Regions from separate parts of the Paenarthrobacter sp. Y-19 genome, predicted to be linked through region 2. Evidence: predicted binding sites of a transcription regulator. Region 2 holds the regulator's gene; the other holds the start of a gene.
What was found. Region 2 encodes LexA, which represses DNA repair genes until DNA is damaged. Its sites were predicted from a motif close to TCGAACANNTGTTCGA; they were not measured.
Positions count from the first base shown of each region.

Region 1: the regulator LexA is predicted to act here: its motif matches at 2,789-2,804, upstream of PYR64_RS04930 (Y-family DNA polymerase).

Region 1 is NZ_CP119414.1:1,047,059-1,052,226, forward strand. It holds gene PYR64_RS04915 (LacI family DNA-binding transcriptional regulator) at 1-244, opposite strand, end outside; gene PYR64_RS04920 (sugar porter family MFS transporter) at 379-1,848, shown strand; gene PYR64_RS04925 (hypothetical protein) at 2,086-2,709, shown strand; gene PYR64_RS04930 (Y-family DNA polymerase) at 2,867-4,165, shown strand; gene PYR64_RS04935 (uroporphyrinogen-III synthase) at 4,179-5,168, opposite strand, start outside.
Region 2 is NZ_CP119414.1:1,296,223-1,301,390, forward strand. It holds gene PYR64_RS05985 (ATP-dependent DNA helicase) at 1-1,685, shown strand, start outside; gene lexA (transcriptional repressor LexA) at 1,725-2,468, opposite strand; gene PYR64_RS05995 (LysM peptidoglycan-binding domain-containing protein) at 2,816-3,175, shown strand; gene PYR64_RS06000 (histidinol-phosphate transaminase) at 3,255-4,373, shown strand; gene hisB (imidazoleglycerol-phosphate dehydratase HisB) at 4,419-5,045, shown strand; gene hisH (imidazole glycerol phosphate synthase subunit HisH) at 5,042-5,168, shown strand, end outside.

The DNA of each region.
Region 1 (5,168 bases), 250 kb from region 2:
AGACCTCGTTGCGGATATCCATCAGGTAAAGCCCGACGGCGGAGCGGTGCTTGCGTGCCAGGTCGGCGGCTACGGCGTTGGGTCGGTATCCGAGACGCCGGGCGGCTTCGAAAATGGCTTCTTTGGTTTCGGCGCTGACTCCAGGAGCGCCCCGGAAGGCGAAAGACACCAATGTTCGGGAAACGCCTACTTCCCGGGCGACATCACTTTGCGTAGCTGGGCGGAGTGGGCGGTCGGGGGCCATGTCCTCCATCTTCCCACGTCACAGAAAGGGTTAATTCGGGTGTTTGTTAGTTTGACCTTACATTTAAGCCTTTCGCGCGTTAGTCTGTACTCAGAGCGGATGAGTATGACCCGCAACACACTGACAAAGGAGTCCTGATGTCTGCAACGCAAATGCAGCGGGAAGGCGCCCAAGCGGCCGCCCTTCCTCCGCTGACCAACGGCCCGCACAGAAAGCGCCTTGGCCTCGTAGCCCTGGTTGCAACCTTCGGCGGACTGCTGTTCGGCTATGACACTGGTGTCATCAACGGTGCCCTGAGGCCCATGACGGCCGATCTCGGCCTGACGCCCCTGACGGAAGGGATCGTGACCAGCTCCCTGTTGTTCGGTGCGGCAGCCGGAGCCGTGGGAGGTGGCCGCCTGTCCGATTCGTGGGGCCGCCGCAAGTCCATCCTCCTGCTCGCGGTGCTGTTCCTGGCCGGCACCATCGCCTGCGTCTTCGCGCCCAACTTTGAAGTGATGGTGCTCGGACGCGTTGTTCTCGGCCTTGCCGTCGGCGGAGCGTCCACCGTGGTGCCTGTCTTCCTTGCCGAACTGGCGCCCTACGAGATCCGGGGCTCGCTGGCCGGCCGGAATGAGCTCATGATCGTTATCGGCCAGCTGGCGGCGTTTGTCGTCAATGCCATCATCGGTAACGTCTGGGGAGAGTTCGGGGGAGTATGGCGCCTCATGCTCGCCGTTGCCGCACTGCCTGCCATCGCGTTGTTCTTCGGCATGCTCCGGATGCCCGAATCGCCGCGCTGGCTGATATCCAAGGGCCGTTGGGAAGAAGCCCTCGTTGTCCTCAAGACGATCCGGTCAGTGGAACGCGCAGAGGCCGAAATGGCCGACGTCAAGCACCTCGCCGACGAAGAGCGGGCGTCGAAGGCGACGTCGTGGGGCGCGCTCAAAGACAAGTGGATCCTTCGCATCATCCTGGTCGGCATCGGCTTGGGTGTGGCCCAGCAGCTGACCGGCATCAACTCGATCATGTACTACGGTCAGTCGGTGCTGGTCGAGGCTGGATTCGACTCCAACGCAGCCCTCATCGCCAACATCGCTCCCGGCGTGATCGCGGTGGTCGGAGGCGTCATTGCCCTGACGTTGATGCAGCGCGTCAACCGCCGCACCACCCTGCTCCTGGGCTTCACCTTGACCACGGCATGCCACTTCCTGATCGGCATCGCCTCCGTCCTCCTTCCCGTAGGAAACGAGGCCCGTCCATTCGTGATCCTGTTCCTGGTGGTGGCGTTCGTCGGCTCGATGCAGACGTTCCTGAATATCGCCGTCTGGGTCATGCTGTCGGAGATCTTCCCGCTTCACGTCCGTGGTTTCGCCATCGGCCTGTCGGTATTCTGCCTGTGGATCGCCAACGCGCTGCTGGGCCTGTTCTTCCCGACCCTGGTGGCCGGCGTGGGGATCACCGGAACCTTTTTCCTGTTCGGCGGCGTGGGCATCGCGGCCCTCATCTTCATCTACACCCAGGTCCCTGAGACCCGTGGGCGCACCCTGGAAGCGCTTGAAGAGGACGTCACTACCGGGGCCATCTATCTGGTGCACAAGAAGGACGCCGCCGCCCGCCCGTAGCCGGGCTCATGGTGTGAATCTCATAGCGCGAAATATCCCGCTCTTCGGACTTTTCCGCAGTCCGGAGGGCGGGATGTTTCGTAACGTGCGCAATAAGGCCTGCGCAAACAGCCCCGGCTCCTCGTTGGCTCCGCTGGCCAAAGCTCCACGATGACGTCAAAAGCGTGGTTGGATGACGGTGTAAGGAAACGGTTGCCAGGCGACGATGTAACGGCGACCCGGTTGGGCGCTTCTCGAGTGGGGACGGAGGTTTCCGCGGAAACGGATTCGGCGCGATCTACCGCAGCGCGGCGGCGCCTCAAGTGGGGCATCGTGTTGGCCCTCGTCTCGGTGCTGCTGGGAGTAGCAGCCCAAGCTTCCGCAGCGTGGGTCAGTGATTCATGGCCTGAGGTTCTGGTCTACTTCGTCATGCCGGGGTGGACGCTCATTCTCTGTTGTCACCTTCTGAGCGGGGCTGCCGCCTTGGCAGCGCTGGTTCTGCTGGTACCGGCGCTGGTCGCGCGGATTCCACGCGGCCGGATCCGTCGGCTGACTGCCGTTCTTGCAGTTCTGGCCAGTGCCACGGCGGCTCTGCCGTGGTCTATATATGCTGCCGGCATGGGGCTAGCCGCCGCGGCGGCAACATACGCCCAAGTGACGGCAAGCAGCGGAGACAGTGTCGTCGTCGAACAATCAGGTTTCGATCCACAAACCTATTCCGTTTACTCACAAAAATCGTGGGGACTCTGGCAACGAACTGTCCCGTGGCTGTCCGCCACAGAGGTCTTCGACCCCAATGACTGCATACTGACGGACGGAAGCAGCGATCTCGTGCTCCACTGCGGAGCCGATGGCATCGTGGTGCCGCGCATGGGTGATTAGCCAAGCCCTTTCCTCCTGAAGCGGGCTCAATTGCTCAAAGAAGTTTCGTTGTCGGTGGGTGGCGGTACAGTTGACTTATTCGAACATATCTTCGAATCAGCGGCGTGTCCTCCTATTTTCCGAGGTCGCGCATGTTAGTGACCAATCGAGGAGGAGCATGTCCAGGCCGGCCCTTATGCACACGATGCAGGAGATCGCCCACGTGGACATCAATTGTTTCTATGCCTCAGCAGAACGGGCCTTCAATCCCGCGTTGGAGGGCAAACCCCTGATCGTGCTCTCCAACAATGACGGTTGCGCCGTGACGAGGTCGCCGGAGGCGAAGCAGCTTGGCATCGGGCTGGGCGACCCATGGTTCAAGCTGGCTCCACGGGCCAAGGAATGGGGGCTCATTGCGCTGTCCAGCAATTACGAACTATACGGAGACATCAGCTCGCGCGTCATGGAGCTATTGCGGCGCTACTCGGCGTGGCAAGAGGTCTATTCGATCGACGAAGCGTTCCTGGGCGTCAAGGGCCGGCCAGAGGAGTTGCTGCAGCTGGGGCGAACCATCAAGGATGCTTGCCGCAGGAACGTTGGAGTTCCGGTGTGCGTCGGAATCGCCCGCACCAAAACGCTTGCCAAGCTGGCCAACAAATGGGCCAAACACAATCCGGCTTTCAACGGCGTGTGCCGTTGGGATTCGGTTCCTGAAGCCCGGCGCGAAGCGCTCATGGCCCGGCTGTCCGTCATCGAGATCTGGGGCGTGGCTACCAGGCTCACCAAGCGGCTGAATGCGATGGGCATCTTTTCAATCCTGGACCTGGTTCGGGCAGATCCCGTGGCCCTCCGGGACAAGTTCTCCATCGTCATGATGCGCACCGTCCTGGAACTGCAGGGAACGCCGTGCATCCCCATGGAAGAGGAAAGGATCGGACGGGACCAGCTGATCTTCTCGCGTTCGTTCTCGACGCCGATTACGACGGCGGCCCAGCTGCGGCAGGTGCTCAGCGTCTACGGGCAGATGGCCAGCGCCAGGCTGGCCAAGCACGACCTCCAAGCCAAGCTGCTGACGGCGTTCGCAGCAACGTCGGTGTACAACCCGAACGACAAATCGTTTCCTGCTGTGAACGTCAAGCTGCCCATGCCCACCGCCGATCCCGTGCTGCTCACCAAGGCTGCGCACGCCCTGGTCCCCAAAATCCAGGAGGGCGTCAGGTACGCCAAGGCCGGAATCATGGTCACCGACCTCCGTCCCAGCGGCAACCAGAAGCCCTTGGAGATCTTCGAGAACCGCCACGAGGAACGGGGTATCGGAAGCTTGCTGGAGGAGGTCAGCAAACGCTATGGCCGCGGCTCCATCGGATTGGGGCATGCCGGCATCAAGGGCGGCCCGGACTGGTCAATGAAGAGGGATATGCTCAGCCCCCGCTACACCACCAACTGGGATGAACTGCCCTTGGTGAAAGCGGCGTAGCAGGGCCGCAACCCTAGGCCCGCAGCCGATATCCGCGTTTGACCACTGTTTCCACGAGCTTGCCGTCCGGGAGCGCGGACCGAAGCCGGCTGACCGTCATGTCCAAGGCGTGCACGGAACCGCGCAGATCCAACAGGTCAGAGAGCGCCTCACGCGACAAGACCGCGCCGCCCGCGCCGAGCAACGCCCGCAACAGCAGGAGGGGAGCGGGGGCCAGCTCCACCACTTCGCCGTTGATCCGCAGGCACCGTCCGCGCAGCTCGATGGTGGCACTCTTCGTCTCCAGGCGGCGGACATGGTTCAAGGACAAGTGCTCGGTCACAAGCCGAATAAGCGCACCCATGCGGTAACGGTCGGGGATCAGGGGCGTCAGCCCGGCGTCGACCAGGGGCTGGGCAGTCACCGGCCCGACCGCGGCGACCGTCACCGGGCCCTTGAGCGCTTCAATGAGCTGTCGGTAGAGGCCCATCTCATGCGCCGTGCTCCACATGGCGTCCACTGCCGGGGCGCTGGTGAAGGTCAGGACGTCCAGGTTCCCATTGACCACGGCCTCGATCAGGCGCGGCAACTTGTCCTCACCATCGGGCTTCACCCACCGGTAGGGAGTTACCGTCAGCACGGTCGCGCCGGACATGCGGAGCCGCTCGAGCTGGCGAACGTCCGTGTACCCGTGCAACTGCACAGCCACGGTCTTGCCGCGAACTCCCTCCACCAGCAGCATGTCCACCAAGGTTGCGGTGGTTTCGTCGCTGCTGATTCCGACGTCGGCAAGCCCGGCCGCGCGGACTGCACCGCGGGCCTTGGGCCCCCTGACGAACATGCGGCAGGCGGACAAGGTCTCCAGGAGCTGCTCGCCGATGCCAAAAGAATCGGCCGCCTCGCACCAGCGGCGCATGCCGTAGGCGGTGGTGGCGATGCAAATATCCGGCTTCGCTTCGATGATGGTCCGGGTGTCCTCTACGAGGATCATGTCCTCCTGGACCGGGGCGATCTTCAGGGCAGG
Region 2 (5,168 bases):
ACTACGTCTGCCTGCAAAAGCTCGAGGGCGGCTTCCCGAGTGAGGAGCCCTCCGAAGGACAACTTTTCTCCCTCGGTGAGGACACGAGCGTGCCGCACTTCGCGGCGTCGGTCGGCGGCCCGTCGTCCCAGCTGGGCAAGGAGGTTGTCCGGCTCCGGGAGTGGGCCGAAACGACGACCACCGGCGACCGGGACGAGCTCATGCCGGGGGTCACGGACCGTGCCTGGCGGCAGGTCTCCGTGACGTCCATGGAGTGCCTTGGGGCCCAGAAATGTCCGGTTGCCGAGGAGTGCTTCAGCGAGCTGGCACGCGCCCGGGCAGCCGAAGCCGACGTCGTGGTCACCAACCACGCCATGTTGGCCGTCAGCGCGTTCGAAGGCCTCGCGGTGCTGCCCGAGTACGACGTCGTGGTGGTGGACGAGGCCCACGAGCTTCAAGACCGGGTCACAGGGGCAGTGTCAGGGCAACTCTCTGTAGCCATGGTGCACGCCGCGGCATCAAGCGCCCGCAAGCACACAGCCATCACCGTTGACGCCCTGAATGCGGCCGCGGATAGGCTTGACATGGCTATTGCGGGAGTACCCAACGGGCTCCTTCCCAGCGGACTCAACGACGAACAACTCGATTGCCTGGACCAGCTGCGCGACGCCACACGGGCGGCCCTGTCCGATTCGAAGACTGATTCCTCCAGTGCCGCGGACGGCGGACGGCAGCTGGCACGTTCGCGGCTGATGCTCATCCTTGAGCTGTGCGAACGGATGCTCGCTGCCAAGGAGAACCGCGAAGTAGTGTGGTTCTCCCGTAACAGCACTTTTGATCCCCAGCAGGGATACTCCCAACCTGACGAGACCGCGCCTGCGCTCATCAACATCGCGCCGCTGAGCGTGGCAGGCAGGTTGCGCGAGGGATTGTTCGCCGGACACACGGTGGTGCTGACCTCGGCCACGCTGGCCATCGGCTCGGCTTTTGAACCCGCGGCCGGAGGCCTCGGCCTGATTGGCGACGGCGCGCCCAGCTGGACAGGAATCGACGTCGGATCTCCTTTTGATTACCCCAAACAGGGGGTGCTGTACGTAGCGAAGCACCTTCCGAAACCCGGTCGGGGCACGTCACCGGAGGCCTTGGACGAATTGGAAGACCTCATCCGGGCATCCGGCGGGGGAGCACTGTGTCTCTTCTCCTCACGGCGGGCCGCCGAGGAAGCTGCGGACGCCATGCGGCTGCGCCTGGACGTGGATATCCTCTGTCAAGGCGAATCCACCATGGCTGCGTTGGTGAAGCAATTTGCCGACGAGCCGGATACTTGCCTCTTCGGAACCATGTCGCTGTGGCAAGGGGTGGACGTACCCGGCGGCTCGTGCCGCCTGGTGGTTATTGACCGGATTCCCTTCCCGCGTCCTGACGATCCCCTGATGACCGCCCGTTCCCGTGCCGTGGCACAGTCCGGGGGGAACGGGTTCATGGCTGTTTCCGCCACCCACGCAGCCATCCGGCTCGCGCAGGGTGCAGGGCGCCTGATCCGGTCCACCGGTGACAAGGGCGTCGTGGCAGTCCTTGATTCACGCCTCTCGACAGAACGTTACGGCGGGTTCCTGCGGGCCGCCCTGCCGCCGTTCTGGGCGACCACTGACCGCACCGTGGTTCGTGGTGTCCTGGAGCGCTTGGGATCCGCCAAGAAGGCGTAGAAGACAGTCAGCTCCGGGCCCCTTACGGGTCGGAAAAAGCTAGAGGGACCTCAGTACCGAAACGACCTTGCCCATGATGGTTGCCTGGTCGCCGAGAATGGGTTCGTACTGGGTGTTTTGGGGCAGCAGCCAGGTATGGCCATCGCGCTGTCGGAACGTCTTTACAGTGGCTTCGTCGTCCAGCAAAGCGGCCACGATGTCGCCGTTGATGGCGTCGTTCTGGCGGCGGACAACGACCCAGTCGCCGTCGCAGATCGCGGCATCAATCATGGAGTCGCCAGCGACTTTCAACATGAAGAGCTCACCGTGTCCCACCAGTTGCCGGGGCAGGGGGAGCACGTCCTCAACTGTCTGGTCGGCCAGGATGGGTCCGCCTGCCGCGATGCGGCCAACCAGCGGAACCATGGCGGTGTCGCTTGCGCTGGTGAGTTCTGTCACAGCCAGGCCGCCGGTGCTCCGAAGCGTTGCCGGTGCCTCCACGCCCGGGATGGGGCCGCCGTCCAGGGTCAAGGGCATCAGTACTTCCATTGCGCGGGGACGCTTGGGGTCCCGGCGAAGGTAGCCGAGTTTTTCCAGCTGGGACAACTGGTGGGTAACGCTGGAAAGGCTGGCCAGTCCAACGGTGTCCCCGATTTCGCGCATGCTGGGCGGATAGCCGTTGTCGTTGACTGACCGCTGGATGGTTTCCAGGATCTTTTTCTGGCGCACGGTCAGGCTCTTGGGAGTCTTGGGAGGCTGTTGGCTCCGCAGGGGTACCCCGCCGCCTGTGGCTTTCGCTGCCATGTTCGCCAATGCCTTTCGTTCCGCCCCGAAACGAACCGGGGATGCAGGGACTGAAAAAATGTCAGACCCTCCTGTTCCACTGAAACAGTGCTGTTCCTTCACTCAAACGTAGGGCAGGCACAGGCGTTTATCAAACATTTGTTCTAGCGAGTCTCGACACCGTTCGTTGATAAGTGCTAAAAATGTCATAGCAAGGTTCGAACATGTGTTCTAGAAACCTCGCGCTGAAACTGGATGTTCGAACGAACTGTTCGAATACCGGCCGCAGTCGGGAGGAGCACACAAAGAATTGGCAGCCTTGCTCCGGAAGCTCCGGAGCAAGGCAATAGCTCAGAAGGGCTCAGCTCATGTCCGCAATAACTTCGTTCGCTGAATTCCGCACCACGCAGGCCCCCGCCCGCCTGCGCCTGACCCGCCGTGGCCGGGTGGTGTTCTTCTTCATCCCGGCCATGCTGCTGGCGGCTGTTCTGCTCAGCCTTGCCGGGTTCATCACTTCCCCTGCCAAGGCTTCCGATTCCCAGGCCGAGCTGCAGCCGCCGGTTGCAGTCTCTGTGACAGTCCAGCCCGGTCAGTCCCTGTGGGGCATTGCCGGCGCGGCGGCTCCTGAGCGGGACCCGCGTGATGTCATTGCTGAAATCATCCAGTTGAACGACCTCCGCGGCGGGGGCATCCTTCCGGGGCAGCAGCTGTTCGTCCCGGCCCACTAAGGCTTTTAGCCGGTGGCCGGATCCCGCGCCGCGACGTCATAGTTACTCCGCAGTCCCGCCAGCCCCTTAAACTGTTCCAGTGAGTGAGCAGCTTGAGCGACTTGACCGACTACCCCTCCGGACCAACCTGCGTGGACTGAGCCCCTACGGCGCACCGCAGCTTGATGTCCCCGTTTTGCTCAACGTTAACGAAAACACCCATGGCGTCCCCGCCGATGTTCAGGCGGCGATTACTGAGGCCGTGGCAGCAGCCGCCACAGGACTGAACCGCTATCCTGACCGCGAGTTCACCGATCTTCGTGAGGCCCTCGCCGAGTATCTTGGCCACGGCCTTTCAGCGGACAACATCTGGGCCGCCAACGGGTCCAACGAGGTCCTGCAACAGATCCTGCAGGCGTTTGGCGGCCCGGGACGCAAGGCCCTTGGCTTCCCGCCCACGTATTCCATGTACCCGTTGCTGGCCAGCGGAACGGATACCGAATACATCCGGGGAGTCCGCGCCGATGACTACGGGCTGGATGCCCGGTCGGCGGCTGCGCAGGTGCGCGAAACCGAAGCCAACATCGTCTTCCTGTGCTCACCGAACAACCCCACAGGGACGGGCCTGGGCCTGGATGTGGTGGAGGCCGTGTATGAAGCCGGTGAAGCAAGCCAGGCCATCGTGATCGTGGACGAGGCCTACCACGAGTTCGCCCACGACAACACTCCGAGCGCGTTGACGCTCCTGCCCGGCCGTGAGCGCCTGATCGTTTCGCGCACCATGAGCAAGGCATTTGCCCTGGCAGGTGCCCGGCTCGGCTACATGGCGGCGGCCCCTGAAGTTACGGACGCCATCAGGTTGGTCCGCCTGCCGTACCACTTGTCTGCCATCACGCAGGCCACCGCCCTCGCAGCATTGACTCACCGCGAGGCCCTGATGGCCGACGTTGAGGACATCAAGGTCCAGCGCGATCGGATCGTCACCGAACTTCTCCGCATGGGGCTCAAGCCCGCGGAGTCGGACTCGAACTACGTCTTCTTCGGTGGACTCGAGAACCCGCACGAGATCTGGCAAGGGCTGCTCGACGCAGGCGTGCTCATACGTGATGTCGGCATTCCGGGTCACTTGCGGGTTACCGCCGGGACCGAACCGGAAACCACCGCATTCCTTGATGCCCTGGAAGCACTCCTGGAACGCGCAGCGTCACAGCGCGCCTAAACTTGTCAATAGACCCAACCTCCCTCCCTGCATAAGGACGTCCCAATGAGCGAAACCGGCGCCACGCCGTCCGCTGCCCGCACTGCGCGCATGGAGCGCACCACCAGCGAATCTTCCGTATTGGTGGAGATCAACCTGGACGGTTCCGGAATTTCGGACATCAGCACCTCGGTACCGTTCTACGACCACATGCTGACCGCACTGTGCAAGCACTCCCTGATTGACATGACGGTCAAAGCCACAGGTGACACGCACATCGATGCCCACCACACGGTGGAAGACGTCGCCATCACGTTCGGTGAGGTGCTCCGGACGGCCTTGGGCGACAAAGCTGGTATTCGTCGTTTTGGCGAAGCCACGGTGCCTCTGGACGAAGCCCTCGCCCATGCAGTCGTTGATGTTTCCGGACGTCCGTACCTTGTGCACGGTGGTGAACCTGCGGGACAGGAGTACCACCTGATCGGTGGCCACTTCACCGGCTCGTTGACCCGCCATGTTTTCGAGGCAATCACGTTGCACGCCGGAATTTGCCTGCACATGAACGTTCTTGCTGGCCGGGATCCGCACCACATTGTGGAGGCCCAGTTCAAGGCTTTCGCGCGCGCACTGCGTGCCGCCGTAGAGTCCGATCCGCGTGTCGAGGGCATTCCCTCCACCAAGGGGGCACTGTGAGTAGCCAGGTCCTGAAGAACGGCGCAGTGGCTGACGCCACGGCATCCGTTAGGCCTCAGTCGCCGGAGGGCAAGCCGACCGTTACGGTTCTGGACTATGGATCCGGCAACGTCCGGTCCGCCG